2 regions of the Dermacoccus sp. MPR-E5 genome follow, and region 2 is predicted to be linked to the other one. Evidence: predicted binding sites of a transcription regulator. Region 2 holds the regulator's gene; the other holds the start of a gene.
What was found. The regulator LexA, encoded in region 2, represses DNA repair genes until DNA is damaged. The targets are predictions, from matches to a motif close to TCGAACANNTGTTCGA.

Region 1: AC1RS9_RS11965 (HNH endonuclease signature motif containing protein) is a predicted target of LexA. The motif match lies at 4,294-4,309, and genes of this name have one in related genera.

The regions. Positions count from the first base shown of each region.
Region 1 is NZ_JBXASS010000016.1:12,721-20,371, reverse strand. It holds gene AC1RS9_RS11985 (energy-coupling factor ABC transporter permease) at 1-86, shown strand, start outside; gene AC1RS9_RS11980 (energy-coupling factor ABC transporter substrate-binding protein) at 79-483, shown strand; gene cbiQ (cobalt ECF transporter T component CbiQ) at 486-1,250, shown strand; gene AC1RS9_RS11970 (energy-coupling factor ABC transporter ATP-binding protein) at 1,376-2,305, shown strand; gene AC1RS9_RS11965 (HNH endonuclease signature motif containing protein) at 2,454-4,283, opposite strand; gene AC1RS9_RS11960 (VOC family protein) at 4,484-4,747, opposite strand; gene AC1RS9_RS11955 (VOC family protein) at 4,741-4,893, opposite strand; gene AC1RS9_RS11950 (mycothiol transferase) at 4,980-5,459, shown strand; gene AC1RS9_RS11945 (alpha/beta fold hydrolase) at 5,611-6,258, opposite strand; gene AC1RS9_RS11940 (class I SAM-dependent methyltransferase) at 6,509-7,204, opposite strand; gene AC1RS9_RS11935 (winged helix-turn-helix domain-containing protein) at 7,201-7,651, opposite strand, start outside.
Region 2 is NZ_JBXASS010000013.1:67,345-74,995, reverse strand. It holds gene AC1RS9_RS11105 (vitamin B12-dependent ribonucleotide reductase) at 55-2,982, opposite strand; gene nrdR (transcriptional regulator NrdR) at 3,063-3,521, opposite strand; gene AC1RS9_RS11095 (LysM peptidoglycan-binding domain-containing protein) at 3,833-4,261, opposite strand; gene lexA (transcriptional repressor LexA) at 4,600-5,316, shown strand; gene AC1RS9_RS11085 (Sir2 family NAD-dependent protein deacetylase) at 5,407-6,240, opposite strand; gene AC1RS9_RS11080 (LysR family transcriptional regulator) at 6,311-7,243, shown strand; gene AC1RS9_RS11075 (ComEC/Rec2 family competence protein) at 7,234-7,651, opposite strand, start outside.

The DNA of each region.
Region 1 (7,651 bases), on a different contig from region 2:
GTCTCGGATTCGGACGCGATCGTGGGTTCGATACGGGTGTCGCGGTCTCGGCCGACGTCGAGGCGAAGGAGGCGAGCCGTGCGTGACCGTCGACTGACGAACGTCCTCCTCGTCGTGCTCGCGGCGGCGATCTTCGTCCTGGCGCTCGTCATGGGCACGCGCAGTGGCGACTTCGGTGGCACGGACGCTGCGGCCACCGAGACCATCGAGAAGTCCGACCCCGACTACAAGCCGTGGTTCGAGCCGTTCTGGACGCAGCCCGGTGGCGAGGTCGAATCGGGGCTGTTCGCGATGCAGGCCGCGCTCGGTGCGGGCTTCCTCGGCTTCGTCCTCGGCACGTTCCGCGAGCGTCGCAAGAACCGCGACGCGGCGTCGGGTGTCGCGAGTGCGGGTAGCGGTGTTGCGTCACGTCGTGCTGCCCCAGGTGATGACGCTGCGACGGGTGTCGTCACGAACGCGTCCGACGGTTCGCGGATCGCCTGAGCGTGGCTCATCTCGCGATCGACGAGGCGGCGTGGAGCAGCGCGTGGCGCTCGCATGCCGTCAGCGAGAAGGCTGCGCTGGCGCTCGGTCTTCTCGCCGTGGCGATGGTGGCGCGGGACGTGCGCGTCGACCTGGCCGTCGTCGTCGTCGCGTTCGTCGCCGTCACGGTGGGTGCGCGCGTCGCGCCCGGGCTCGTGCTGCGTGTGTGGGCGCTGCCGGCGGTGTTCGTCGTCATCGGCCTCGTGGGCGTGCTCGTGTCGATCGGCCCCGCGCCCGATGACGCGCTGTGGCAGGCGGGGCCGTTCTCGATCGGGCGATCGTCGCTCGATCGAGCCGTTCTGACGGGGTCGCGTGCAGCGGCGGGGGCGGCTGCCGTCCTCGTGCTCGCGCTGACGACGCCGATGACGGACGTCCTCGGCGGGCTGCGGCGCGTCGGGGTGCCGGCGTTTCTCGTCGAGATCGCGGGCGTCGTGTATCGGATGATCTTCACGCTGCTCGACTCGGTCGGCACGATCCGGGAGAGTCAGACGGCGCGCCTCGGATACGCGACGCGCCGCGCGGCGCTCGCGAGCACTGGGACGCTGCTCGCGGGGGTGCTCGTCCGGGCCTGGACGCGCGCCCAGCGCCTCGAAGCGGGGCTCGCCGGACGTGGATACACGGGCGACCTCATCGTCACGACGCCCGCGCGGCAGGCGTCGTGGCGGTCGCTGTGTGGTGTCGTGCTCGTCGTCAGCGCCCTCATGACGTGGGCGGTGATGTCGCGATGAACAGGTGGCTGCAGAACAGGCAAGCTGGGCCGAACGGCGTCGCTCGAGATAGTGAGTCACGTGTGGCTGAGCCCGGCGGCCGGGAGGCAACTGGTACCCGTGGGTTGAGTGTCAGGGATCTGCGCGTGGGGTATCGCGGTCGGGACGCCGTACTCGACGGCGTCGACCTCAACGTGCAGCCGGGGCGGCGGCTCGCGTTCGTCGGCGCGAACGGCGCAGGCAAGACGACGCTGTTGCGCGCCGTGGCCGGGTCGGTTGCGGCGACGTCAGGGGACGTCGTCGTCGACGGGGTGGCGTTGCAGCGTTCGCGGCGCGGGCTGGAGCGTCATCGACAGCTCGTGCAGCTCGTGCTTCAGGATCCGGCGGATCAGTTGTTCTCGGCGGACGTCTTCGCGGACGTCTCGTTCGGCCCGACCAACCTCGGGCTGCCGCCCGACGAGGTGCGGCGACGCGTCGAGGAGACGCTCGACGTCCTCGGGATCAGCGACCTCGCGGATCGGCCGGTTCATCAACTGTCGTTCGGGCAGCAGAAACGCGTGGCCATCGCGGGTGCCGTCGCGATGCGCCCCGCGTACTTGCTGCTCGACGAGCCGACGGCCGGTCTCGACCCGGCCGGCGTCGAGGCGCTGCTCGCGAGCCTCACGTCGCTCGAGGAACGCGGTACGACGATCGCCCTGTCGACGCATGACCTCGCGTTCGCGTGGGAGTGGGCCGACGACCTCGCGCTGCTGCACGACGGGCACCTGCGTCAGGACGCCGCGCATCGTGTGCTCAGCGACGAGCCCGCCCTGCATGCCGCGGCGCTGCGCGCTCCCTGGCAGGCGCAGATGTTGGCGCGCGCAGGCGTGAAGTGTGCCGGAGCGCAGACGTCGCGCGACGGGGGCGTCAACGAGGTCGTCGGCGGCGACGCGGGGCCCGGCGACGCCGGCGGCGAAGGTAATGGCGCTGGCCGACGTCCCGTTGGAGGTGGGATACCGCGTGCGGTCGACGAGGTCTACGACGCTGTGATCAGCGGCGGCTCTCAGTCGCCCAAGCGACCCACGCGGATGGAGTGACAGCCCAGAGGTACAGCGTTCGAGCCAGGGTGGCTGGGTGACGCACGGCTGGGCCCGCGGCCACGACGACCGTCGTCATCTCGGGTAGGGACACGCACCGGCCGGGCTAGCGGCGTGGGGCGATGCTCGCGGTGCGCCCGGGCTGAAACTAGCCGGCCGGCGCGCTCTCGGCTGGACGCGTGGCTTCGAGAGCCGCAGGTCCCGCAGCGAGTGGCCAAGCCGCGCGGTCGAGATCGACGGTGAAGCTCTGGTCGTCAGGATCGCGGGGGACGGCATCGTTCGGGTGGGTCAGCATCATCGGCCCCGAAGGCGATTGCCAGGTGCACACCCCGTCAGCGTTCATCTGCACGGCCCAACCACCGAACGTCTTCGCCCGGTGATGATGACGACACAACATCTGCAGATTCGCGGCACTCGTCTCCCCGCCGTCGGCGAAGGGGACGACGTGGTCGGCATCGCACCCCTCCGCGCGGCGCGAACACCAGGGGAACCGGCAGTGCACATCGCGACGCTCCACGAACGTGCGGATTGCCGTCGACAGACGATACTTCTGCGTGCTCGTGGCGATCGTCGTCCAGCGCTCGGCGTCCATGAGCTCCGTCGTGAACACCGCGCCCACCACGCGGGCCAGCTCCTCGACGACAGCGGCCACGATCGTCCCGACGCCCGGCACGCGGGCATCACCGAAGCCGTTCGTCGAGCTGTGTTCGCCCACCCCGCGTCGCAGGGGGACGCCATCGGCACCGCTGGGCGGCCCCACGCCACCGAAACCCTCCGATAAGCGAGCGGCATTCGGGCCGCCTGAGCCCGGACGGCGGGTCCACACGCCGCTCGCTTCGCGAGTGGAGTCGGGGCCACCTGAGCCGGAATGGCGGTTCCACACTCGCTCCGATGCGCGTGCGGCATCCGGCCACCCAGGCCCGGAACGGCCGCTCCAGACGCCATCCGCGTCGAGGACGCTGACGCGGCTCGCGCTCCCGTCGAGCGTTGGCCCGGAGGTGTGAGTAACCCGCTCCACCGCCTCCGCGCCACCGGCCACCGAGGGACGAGAGCGCACAACAGGCACCTGGAGGTGCAGAACCGGTGTGACGTGCACGTTGGCCAGCGCCAGCAGGACGAGAGCGTCCGCGCGCAGCGCATTGATCGGTTCGCGCAGCGCGACGTCGAGTACGTGCGGGGCCGAGTCGCGAAGCTCCTGTGCGTGGGAGTGGATGGCGGCCTTGAGATCCGCCGCGTCGCGCGCGGGCAGGACCGCGCGCAGCTCCGTCAGGGTCGGGTGCTCGGGGTGTGGCGCGAACCAGACACCGAGCTGTGCCCTTATGTCGATCTCGTCCTCGTCTTCGGTCAACCCCAGGGCGTCGAGGACTCGCGTCGTGCGGTTGCTCGCCGCCGTGGAGCCCGCGGTGGCAGCCTTCGCGTGGATCAGGTGCGGCAACGCCACCGCGATCTGCGCGTCGTCGAGATGCGCCAGCACATCACTGATCTTGACCACCGAACTCATGCGCGCACGCCCGGCGCCGGCCTGCTCGAAGAGGGGACGCAGGCAGTGGCGGATGCGCTCGGCATCAGCGGCCATCGCTTCGGCGTGAGAACTGGACACGCCCAGGGCAGGGCCGAGCGCTGCCGCGGCGAACTCGCCGGGCGTCAGGGGGTAGTCGCGATCGTCCATCGACTCCCACTCGATGTCGTCACGCTCGCGATGGACGGTGTGGTGGCGTGCGGCGAGAGCGTGCATCGTCGCGTCCGCGGAGCGTGACACCCGCGACGCGGTGGCAGCAGCGCGCTCGAGCGAGACAGCGGCCTCCTCGAGCGCTGCGGCCCGCTCGTCGAGCGTCATGACGGGACGTTCGACGAAGGCGCCCTCGGCGTTGAGTGCCTCGTCGAAGAGGGCGTGACTCAGCGCCTCCCAGAGCTCGAACCGATCGAGAACCGGGAGGTTGCGTGCCTGCCGAAGCAGGGTGCGCGCGACCTCGTCCATGACTCCAGTTTAGTACATATGTTCGAACATGGCGAGTTGCGAGGCGAAGAGATGCCGTCATGGCGCGAGGCCTCGGGATCCGCACGTCCGGCCCGGCTCGTGCTACTTCACGGGGCTACGCCGCGCCTACTTCCCCCGCCAGCACGCGCCGAGCAGGACCACGTGGTACTTGAGGTGCGCAGCCTCGGTTGAGCCAACCGTCACGCCACGAACACGCAGAACGGATGCCCGGCGGGTTCGGTGAAGACGTAGAGGGCTTCATCGTCGTCATCGGAGCGGTCGAGCACCTGCGTCGCGCCGAGCGACACGGCGCGCTCCCGCTGCCGTTCGAGCGAGGCCACGGCCGGCACCGTCAGGTCGAGGTGCATCTGCATCGGCACGCGCCCCTCGGGCCACGTCGTGGGTTCGAGGTCCTCGTCGCGTTGAAACGCGAGCGCTCGGCGGCCGCCCGCGTGCGTCAGCACGAGCCAGTCGGCATCATCCGGGCCGTCACTCGGTAGCTCGTCCCGGCGCGATACGTCAGCCCGAGGAACTGCCGATAGAACTCCGCGAGGCGCCGCGGATCACGCGCGTCGAGGACGGTCTGCATCAGCTGGGGGGCATCGCTCATGCGGCCACGGTAGACGGCGTCTCCCTCGCCGTCAGGGGCGAATCGCCGGCACGAACTGCAGGCCCACGGGCCGTCATACTGGCGGCATGACGCAGATTTCGGAGAAGGACGTCATCCTCGCCTACGTGCTGGCGAAGTTCGACGCGATCGTCACCATCGTGCGCGACATGGATGACGCGACGGCCAACGCGACGCTGCCCGTCGCCGGCTCGAACAGCCCCTACGCGCTGCTGACGCACTGCCTCGGGGCGATGCGTCGGTGGTCGAGCACCGTCAACCTGAGGGGCACCGTTCCGCGCGACCGCGACGCTGAGTTCACCGCCACCGGCCCCGTCTCGACGCTCGTCGAACGCGCCGCACGCGAACGTCAGGCCTTCATAGACGACGTCGCCGCCACCGACCTCGACGCGCTCCCGGTGGCCCCGCCGGCCGACCGAGTCGACGCCCCGGCGCGCTCGTATCAGGTCACCGACTGCCGCGCCGTGCTCCTGCACGTCGTCGAGGAGCTCGCGCAGCACCTTGGCCACCTCGAGATCACCCGCGACGTCCTGCTCGCGCGCGGCTGAGGCGCGGATCGAGACGCTGCGTGCCCATGAAGTCGGATTGACGGATCCATGTGCCACACAGCCCGGCAGACCGGCGGACTCACCCGACCGTGACCGGGTGCGCGCCGATATGGGACGTCAGCCCGGTTCGGCCGCCCCGGGGATCATCCCGTCATGCGGCGATGGCTTCGCGCAGGAAGTCGATGACGATCCGCGCCAAGGGCTCGGGCCTAGCGAGGTGGATGTCGTGTCCGCTCTCGGCGACGAGCGCGACCCGCGTTCCTGGCCGGCCAGCCATGCGTTCGTGCTCTTCGTTTGCGATGAAACTGTGCTGTGCGCGCACGATGAGCGTCGGACACGAAACCTGCTCCCAGTCCTCCCAGAACTGCTGCGCGTGGACTGCTTGGATGGCGCGCGCCAGGGCCACCGCATCGAAACGAGGTTCTCCCTGGTCGTCGACGAGCGTGCGAACCCATGCGATGACATCTGTCGTCGCTTCGGGTCCCTCACCCCCGACGCCGCCCTCGATGAGAACGAGTGCGGACACGAGCTGAGGGTGATGCGCCGCGACGAGCATGGCCGTGTGGGCGCCCATCGACTGACCGACGAGCACGCAGGGGGTGGCCGCGTGACGACGGATCTGCGACACGACATGCGCGACGTGTGCCTCGCGCGACAGATCCCCGGTCATTTCCGCAGCGGATCCGTGAGCCAGCTGATCAAAGGCGATGAATTCCCAGGCAGGCGGGAGCGACCGCGCGAATTCATCCCACTCGTCTGAGGTGCTGGCAAGGCCGTGGAGAGCCACGAGGGGAAGCATTCCTGCAGGCTATCTGCCCTGCGGGGGGTCATCAGCGCCACCTTCACGCCGTCGGGTCCTCAGAGCCGAGCCACGGTGATGTTCACGACGACGGCCGGACGAGGCACAATGCTCGTCCGGCCGTCGGTTTCGTCCGTGCTGTGGCGATGTGGGTCGCGCGTGGTCGAAGAATTCTCTAGGCGGTTTCGCCTCCGCGGTGACGTCGTGATGAGGGTGTTCAAAGCTGGTTAGTTGCTGGCGCGCGGGGTTCTCAGGGTAGGGCGAGCGTGAGGAAGAGGAAGCTGAGGAATTGCCGTTTGTCGCCTGGGGGCAGCAGTTCGCTGGGGGTGTCGGGGTGCACCTTGGGTTCAGTCAGGCTGATAAAGGTGAAGCCCGCGTCGATGAACGCATTGAGGACATCCTGCAAGGGCCGGTGCCAGTAGGTCAGCACGGTAGTGGTCTGGCCGAACGCATAGTCCTCGGAGTACTGGGTGAGTGCGAAGTAGTCCTGGTCTCGGTGCAGGGCGGCAAAGAGGAAGGGGTGAAGCAGGCTGACGATCAGCCGCCCGCCCGGGCGTAGAACGCGACGCAGTTCGCCGAGCGTGGGTCTCCAGTTTTCGACGTAGTGCAGCGCAAGAGAACACGTGATCAGGTCGAACTCGTTGTCCCCATAGGGCAGCGGGGCAGCGAGATCGGCCACCCGTATGTCGGCGCATTCACCCAGCCTGTCGCGGGCGATGGCGATCATCGCGGGGCTGACATCGAAGCCACTTACGGTTGCGCCACGATCGCGCAGCTCTTTCGTCAAGGGTCCGTGGCCGCAGCCGGCGTCCAGCACTCGAAGCCCCTCAACATCACCGGCCAGGCGTAGCACCTCGGGGCGTTCGTACCACTTGTTGAACAGGCCATTCTCGTTCTCCTCGACATAAGCGGGGGCGAACGCGTCGTAGTCGGCGGTATCCATCATCGATTTTCCTCCTGGCGGGCGTACACGCGGAACATTTCGTCCTCGGGAGCGGCCAAGAGCATGCCGTAGTAGCCGCGCCGGTTGGGATGTGCCACTGCCTGGTTGCGACGGTCCCGGGATCGCTCGCTCCACTTGTCCAGAACGGCGCTGAGCTCGGCGCGCATCTCGACCAACTCCTGATCATCAAGCCAAACTGCGAAGTCTTGGCTGATTGAGCAGGGCGATGAGCTACCGGAGGGATCGAGCTCGGCGCCGTCGCCAACCTGAGCCTGGATTGCCCGATGCAGGGCGACCACGTGCCCCTCCGCGACCCGTCGAAGCGTGTCCACCGCCGCTTCACCCCCGGTCTGCGCCCGCAGCGCCGCCAGGTCGATATGAAACCCGCGCTCGGAGGTCGGCCGCCACCACCGCTCGCGACGGTCGCCCGTGTGGTCCGGGTCGGGCTCG
Region 2 (7,651 bases):
GCCGTCGATGACTCTCGTCACCGGCGACGCCTGCCTTCATGCCTCAGCGAAGCGTCAGCTGCAGCCGGAGGTGCTTCCGCAGCCCTCGCACACGTAGCAGCTACCGGCCGGACGCATCTTCGTCCCGCACGTCATGCACATCGGCGCATCCGCGGCGTGACCCTGGAACTTCTCGAGCAGCTCGGTGGAGCTGTGGATCTCGTTGCTCACCTCACGGGCCGAGGCTGCACCCGAGCCCGAGATGACCTCGTCGGCGTGCTCCTCGTCCGACGTCTTCGGAGCTGCCGGCGCAGTGGTACTCGCGCGCTCCTGACGGGCCGGGGCGGCCGTCTGCGAGTTCGACTCCGCGTCGAAGCTCTCGTCGTCGCCCTCGCTCGGAGCGTAGGAACCCGTCTCGAGCTGACGCGCACGCTCGGCCGCGGTGTGGATGCCCATGAAAGAGCGCGTGTCGAAGTCGAGGTAGTCGAGCGCCAGGCGGCGGAAGACGTAGTCCATGATCGACTGCGCCATGCGCACGTCGGCGTCGTCCGTCATGCCGGCCGGCTCGAAGCGCAGGTTCGTGAACTTCTCGACGAACGTCTCGAGCGGCACGCCGTACTGCAGGCCGATGGAGACCGCGATCGAGAACGCGTCCATGACACCGGCGAGCGTCGAACCCTGCTTGCCGAACTTGAGGAACAGCTCGCCGAGGTCACCGTTCTCGTACGTGCCGGCGGTGAGGTAGCCCTCCGCGCCGCCGACGGCGAACGAAGTCGTCTGCGACGAGCGACGCTTCGGCAGACGCTTGCGGACCGGACGGTACTCGATGACCTTCTCCGCAGCCGGGGTCTCGGTGCTGGTCGCGGCGGGCTCGGACTTCTTCTCCGCCTTGCCGTCGGACAGCGGCTGGCCGACCTTGCAGTTGTCGCGGTAGACCGCGATGGCCTTGAGGCCGAGCTTCCAGCCCTCGAGGTGCACCTCGGCGATGTCGTCGACGCTCGCGGTCTCGGGCAGGTTGACCGTCTTCGAGATGGCGCCCGACAGGAACGGCTGGCAGGCGGCCATCATGCGCACGTGGCCCATCGGCGAGATGGCGCGCGCACCCATGGCGCAGTCGAAGATCTCGTAGTGCTCGGGCTTGAGACCGGGCGCGTCGATGACGTGGCCCTTCTCGGCGATGTGCTCGACGATCGCCTCGATCTGCTCGTCCTGGTAGCCCAGCTTCTTCAACGCACGCGGGATCGTCTGGTTGACGATCTGCATCGAACCGCCACCGACGAGCTTCTTGAACTTGACGAGCGAGAAGTCGGGCTCGATACCCGTCGTGTCGCAGTCCATCATGAAGCCGATCGTGCCGGTCGGGGCGAGGACGGAGGCCTGCGCGTTACGGAAGCCGTTCTTCTCGCCGAGCGTGACGACGTCGGCCCAGGCCTTCGTGGCGAGGGAGTGGATGTCGCTCGCCATCGCACCCATGTCCTTGTGCGACGACAGCTCGTCGTTGGCCGCGCGGTGCTTGCGCATGACGCGGTTGTGCGCCTGGCTGTTCTGGGCGTAGCCGGCGTAGGGGCCGACGACGGCCGCCATCTCCGCGGAGCGCTTGTAGGCGGCACCCGTGAGCAGCGAGGTGATCGAGGCCGCCAGGGCGCGGCCACCGTCGGAGTCGTAACCGTGGCCCGTCGCCATGAGCAGTGCACCGAGGTTGGCGTACCCGATGCCGAGCTGGCGGTAGTCGACGGTCGTCTTGCCGATGGACTCGGTCGGGAAGTCGGCGAAGCAGATCGAGATGTCCATGGCCGTGATGACGAGTTCGACGACCTTGGCGAACGTCGCCGCGTCGAACGTGTCGTCTTCCTTGAGGAACTTCAGCAGGTTGAGCGAGGCGAGGTTGCAGCTCGAGTTGTCGAGCGACATGTACTCCGAGCACGGGTTCGACGCCGTGATGCGGCCCGTCTCGGGGTTCGTGTGCCACGCGTTGATCGTGTCGTCGTACTGCACGCCCGGGTCGGCGCACTCCCACGCGGCCTTGTTGATCTTGTCGAACAGCTCACGCGCATCGACGGTCTCGATGACCTCACCGGTGTCGCGGGCGCGCAGACCGAAGCTGCCGCCGTCGACGACCGCCTGCATGAATTCGTCGTTCACACGAACCGAGTTGTTGGCGTTCTGGTACTGCACGGAGACGATGTCGCGGCCGCCAAGGTCCATGTCGAACCCGGCGTCACGCAGCGCGCGGATCTTGTCCTCCTCGCGCGCCTTCGTCTCGATGAACTCCTCGATGTCGGGGTGGTCGACGTCGAGGACGACCATCTTGGCCGCGCGACGCGTCGCGCCACCGGACTTGATCGTGCCGGCCGAGGCGTCGGCGCCGCGCATGAAGGAGACCGGGCCGGATGCGGTGCCGCCCGAGGAGAGCAGCTCCTTGGAGGAGCGGATGCGGGAGAGGTTGAGACCGGCGCCCGAGCCGCCCTTGAAGATGAAGCCCTCCTCCTTGTACCAGTTGAGGATCGAATCCATCGAGTCCTCGACCGACAGGATGAAGCACGCGCTGACCTGCTGCGGGCTCGCGGTACCGACGTTGAACCAGACGGGCGAGTTGAACGAGAACACCTGGTGCAGCAGGGCGTAGGTGAGCTCGTGCTCGAAGATCTGCGCGTCCTCGTCGGTAGCGAAGTAGCCGTTGTCGCGCCCGGCCTTGGCATAGGTCAGCACGACGCGGTCGATGAGCTGCTTGAGGGAGCTTTCACGCGCGTCCGTGCCGACGGCGCCACGGAAGTACTTGGTCGTGACGATCGTGGAGGCGTTGAGCGACCAGAAGTCGGGGAACTCGACACCCGACTGCTCGAAGATCGTCTCGCCCGTCTTCCAGTTCTGCTGGAGGACGTCCCGCTTCTCCCAGGTGACCTCGTCGTAGGGGTGCACGCCGGGCGTGGTGAAAATGCGTTCGATCGTGACGCCGCCGGTGCGGCGTCCCGTCTTGGCGCGGGCCTTCGTCGTCTCGGTCATGACCGTGAGCCTCCTGGCAGGTGGGGTGAGCTGGTACGTGAGGGTGATCTGGGGGGCGCGCCCTCGGCAGGCGCGCGGGGTCAGGACGCCGAGGTGGCGTACTGACGCAACTCGCTGACCGCCGTCTCGAAGTCCTCGAGCGATTCGAAGGCCTGGTAGACGGAGGCGAAGCGCAGATAGGCGACGTGGTCGAGTTCGCGCAGGGGCCCGAGGATCTCGATGCCCACGTCATGGGCGTCGATCTCGGCGGCGCCCTTCGAGCGGATGGACTCCTCCACCTGCTGGGCGAGAACGGCCAACTGGTCGTCGGTGACCGGGCGGCCCTGGCACGCCTTGCGAACCCCGGACATCACCTTGTCGCGCGAGAACGGCTCGCTGACCCCGGAACGCTTGACGACCGTGAGACTCGCGGTCTCCATCGTCGAGAACCGCTTGCCGCAGTTCGGGCACTGACGGCGCCGCTTGATGCAGGTGCCGTCCTCGCTCGAGCGCGAATCGACGACTCGGGAGTCGGTGTTGCGGCAGAACGGACAGTGCACGTCAAACCTTCCGACGGGGCTGGGACACTCGGGACGACGGCGCTCCACCCCGGGATTCCGGCCTCAGAGCGCAGATGCACATCAGCGAAGGAGAATCAACATCTAGGGTGAAGCGGGGGCCAAGGCCCCACATGTAGAGATATTAGGCCCCTGAGACCCGACGCGCAACAGCACTGAGGCCGCGTCTACTCGCCCTGCGCAACCTCGCGACGACCCCCGCCACTCATGCGCCGCGGAATCCTGCGCCAGCCGGGGGGAGGCGACTCACACCCCCTCCAACCCTCGAACCCGATGATGGCGATCGTCACACTTCACGGTGCGGGGATGATCACCTTCTGGCCGGCCTGCACCTGCGACGAGCCGAGGTTGCTCTCGTGCTCGATCGCGACGACCGCCTGGTCGTTGCGCACGCCCGGCATCTCACGCGCCGCGATCTGCGAAAGCGTCTCCCCCGCGCGAACGGTGACCTCGTGCCGCTGCGTACCGTCGACACCGCTCGCCATCGCCCGGCCCGCGAGGATGGCACCCGCCACGACGACGAGAGCCACGCACACGGCCGTGAAGCGACGACGGGCGAAACGAACGCTCTGAGAGTTCGTGACGACCTGCACCGCGCCACCCGTGGGCACGAGGTGGAGGTGCGAGCGGGATGCCGCAGCGTCGACCCGCGCCACGCGGCGCACGTCGACACCCGAACCCAGCACGGGCTCACGTCGAACTGCAGTACTCGAAGCAACCATCGAAACCACTCCTTCTCTCGGGACACCCCCCGAGGCGCCGCCACACCGTCACCGGTGCGGCTTCCTCACGCGACCCGGTCAGCCCGGAGGGACCGATCGAACACGCGTGCGATAGAACAACTGTACGACACCCGAACGTGCTTTCGAACGGCGCGCACGGATTTCTTCGTACACATTTTTGAAAACTGTGTGCGACACCGCGTACTGTGGGTGATGTCAGATACACAAGCACCGCGCACCGACAACCCCGTCATGGCGGGCATTTCCGTCCCGCCGGAGGGTGCACGTGTCGCCACCGCGACCACCGACGTGCGACGAGGACCAGGAGGGGTCACACCATGGGTGACGTTCATTCGATGCAGGAGCGCACGCCGGGCAAGCTGACGCCACGCCAGCACAAGGTGCTCACCGTGATCCGACGTTCCGTCGACGAGCGCGGCTACCCCCCGAGCCTGCGTGAGATCGGCGAGGCCGTCGGTCTGACGAGCCCGAGTTCGGTGGCCCATCAGCTCGCCGCACTCGAGCGCAAGGGATACCTGCGCCGCGACCCGAACCGCCCGCGCGCCATGGAGGTCGTCTCCCCCGACTCGGGTGCGGCGACCCGCGGCTACCGCGGCAACGCCGTGTCTGCGCTATCCGAGTCGCAGCACGACGAGACGGGCTCGGGCGACGAGCGACCCACGCCGTCATACGTGCCGGTCGTGGGCCGCATCGCGGCCGGTGGCCCGATCCTCGCCGAGCAGGCCGTCGAGGACGTCTTCCCGCTACCGCGTCAGATCGTCGGTGACGGCGAGCTGTTCCTGCTGCGCGTCGTCGGCGACTCGATGATCGATGCGGCCATCTGCGAGGGCGACTGGGTCGTCGTGCGACGCCAGGCCGACGCCGCCAACGGGGAGATCGTCGCGGCACTGCTCGACTCGGAGGCCACGGTCAAGACGTTGCGCCGCAGCGAGGGCAAGACGTGGCTCATGCCCGCGAACGAGGCCTACTCCCCGATCGACGGCGACCACGCGAGCATCATGGGCAAGGTCACGGCCGTCCTGCGCAGCATCTGAGGCGCTGGCCGCGCCGCGCGGGTCGCTCCAGCGCGTGGTTTCAACTCGACTCTCAGCCCCTTCTGCGCCCCGACGTTCGACGCCGAGACGTCAGGACGTCGCGAGGTCGAGCCTCAGCGCGTCGCACACGGCGGTGAGGGTCGGGCCGAGGGGTTCGCGCACGACGAGGTCGACCCGCTCCTCGCCACGCATCGCGCCGAGCCCGACGAGGACGACCGGCTTCTGCTGCTTGAGGGCGGCGAGCACGAACCGGTAACCCGACATCACCTTGAGCGAACTGCCGAGCACGAGCACGCCCCGGCAGCGTTCCACTGCCCGCATCTGCGTCTCCACGACCTCAGGAGCGACGGACTCACCGAACATGACGACGTCCGGCTTCATCGTCGTGGCCGCGCAATGCAGGCACGCCGGCACGATGACGCCGCGCTCCAGCTCGGCCGCGACGTCCGCGTCGCCGTCGGCGAGCAGGCGCGCCTGCGTCGGCAGCTGGGGGTTGAGTTCGCGCAGGCGTACCTGGAAGCCACGGCGCCCTTCCCGCGTCCCGCACGCGACGCAGACGACGTGCGCGAGTGACCCATGCAGCTCGGTGACGTCGCGGGCACCGGCACGCGCATGAAGGCCGTCGACGTTCTGCGTCACGAGGTGATCGACGAGGCCGCCACCCTGCAGTCGCGCCAGCGCGACGTGCCCGACGTTGGGTTCCGCCGCGTCGAAGATCTCCCAGCCGACGGCACTGCGCGCCCAGTACCGTTGACGCGCCTCGTGGGTGGCGAGGAACTGTTGGTATGTCATGGGAACCGTGCGGCGCGTGCCGTCGGCGCGCCGGTAGTCGGGGATGCCGGATTCGGTCGAGATGCCGGCGCCGGTCAGGACGAAGAGCCCTCCCGCGCGCACGAAATCGGTCAGTTCCGCGACGCCGCTCATCATCCTGCCCCTCCCATAGGTCTGCGTTCGATTGTCTCAACAATGGATAAGAGCACGTTATTCTTGGTGCATGATCGATGCAGCCGGGCTCCGCGTCATGAAGGCGATCAGCGACGAGGGCAGCTTCACCGCCGCCGCTGCCGCCCTCGGCTATTCTCAGCCGGCCGTGTCGCAGATGGTGCGCCGTCTCGAGGAGAAGACCGGGACGGCTCTCGTCGAGCGCCTCGGCCGCTCGGTGCGGCTGACGGAGGCCGGGCAGGTGCTGGCGCGCACGGCGACGCCCGTCCTCAGTGCCCTCGAGGCCGCCGAGGGTGAGGTCGCCGCCATCGCGGGGTTGCGCGCAGGGCGGGTGCGCCTCATGGCGTTCCCGTCGGCATCGTCAACGCTCGTCCCGCGCGCCCTCGCACTCGTCAAGGAGCGGTTCCCAGACGTCAAGGTCAGCTTCGCCGAGGCCGAACCCCCGGAATCCCTGGCGAGCCTGCGTGCCGGCGACTGCGACGTCGCCGTGGCGTTCACGTACGACGACGCGGACCCGCTCCCCGCAGGCGAGGACCTGGACCCGTTCCTCACCCGCGGGCTCCTGCACGACGACGTGCGTCTCACCGTCCCGCGCGATCACCCCCTCGCCGCAGCCGAGAGCGTCCGCATGGAGGAGCTCAGCGGGGCCTCATGGATCGCGGGGTGCCCCCGCTGCCGCGGCCACCTCGTCAGCCTCGCCCAGGGCGCCGGTTACGCGCCCGACGTCGCGTTCGAGACGGAGGACTATGTCACCGTTCTCGGCCTCGTCGCGGAGGGCCTCGGCGTCGCGCTCATCCCCGAGCTGATCCTGCGCTCCACGTCGCATCCGGACGTCGTGACGTTGCCGCTGCTGCCGTCGAGCCGGCGCTGCGTGTTCGCCGTGACGACACCCGACCTGCAGCGGGTCCCCGCCGTCACCGCCACCCTTGAAGCCCTCGCCGACGCGGCAGCACGGGTGCCGAGCGCGCAGCACGCTCATCGCTGAGCCTGCAGGCTGATCGAGCCACCCGTCGCGAGGGCGTCCACGTCACCCTGCGTGTCAGTACGCCACACCCGCGCGTCGTGCCGGGCCAACAGTTCGAGCGTCTTCTTCGTCGGGTGGCCGTAGTCGTTGCCGGCGCCCACCCCGATCACGGCCTGACGCGCGGCCGCCGCCTCGTAGAGGCGCTCGTTCTGGTTGGAGCTACCGTGGTGCGCCACCTTGACGAGGTCGAACGCGCGTCGCCGGGCGCTCTGACGCACCTGTTCGATCACCGCGGCCTGCGCCTCACGTTCGCAATCGCCCAGCATGAGCGCGTGATACGCGGGCGCCGATACGTCGAGCACGAGTGAGGCGTTGTTCTGCACCGACCCCTCCGTCATGACGCGGCGCGGCCACAGCACCTCGATCGTC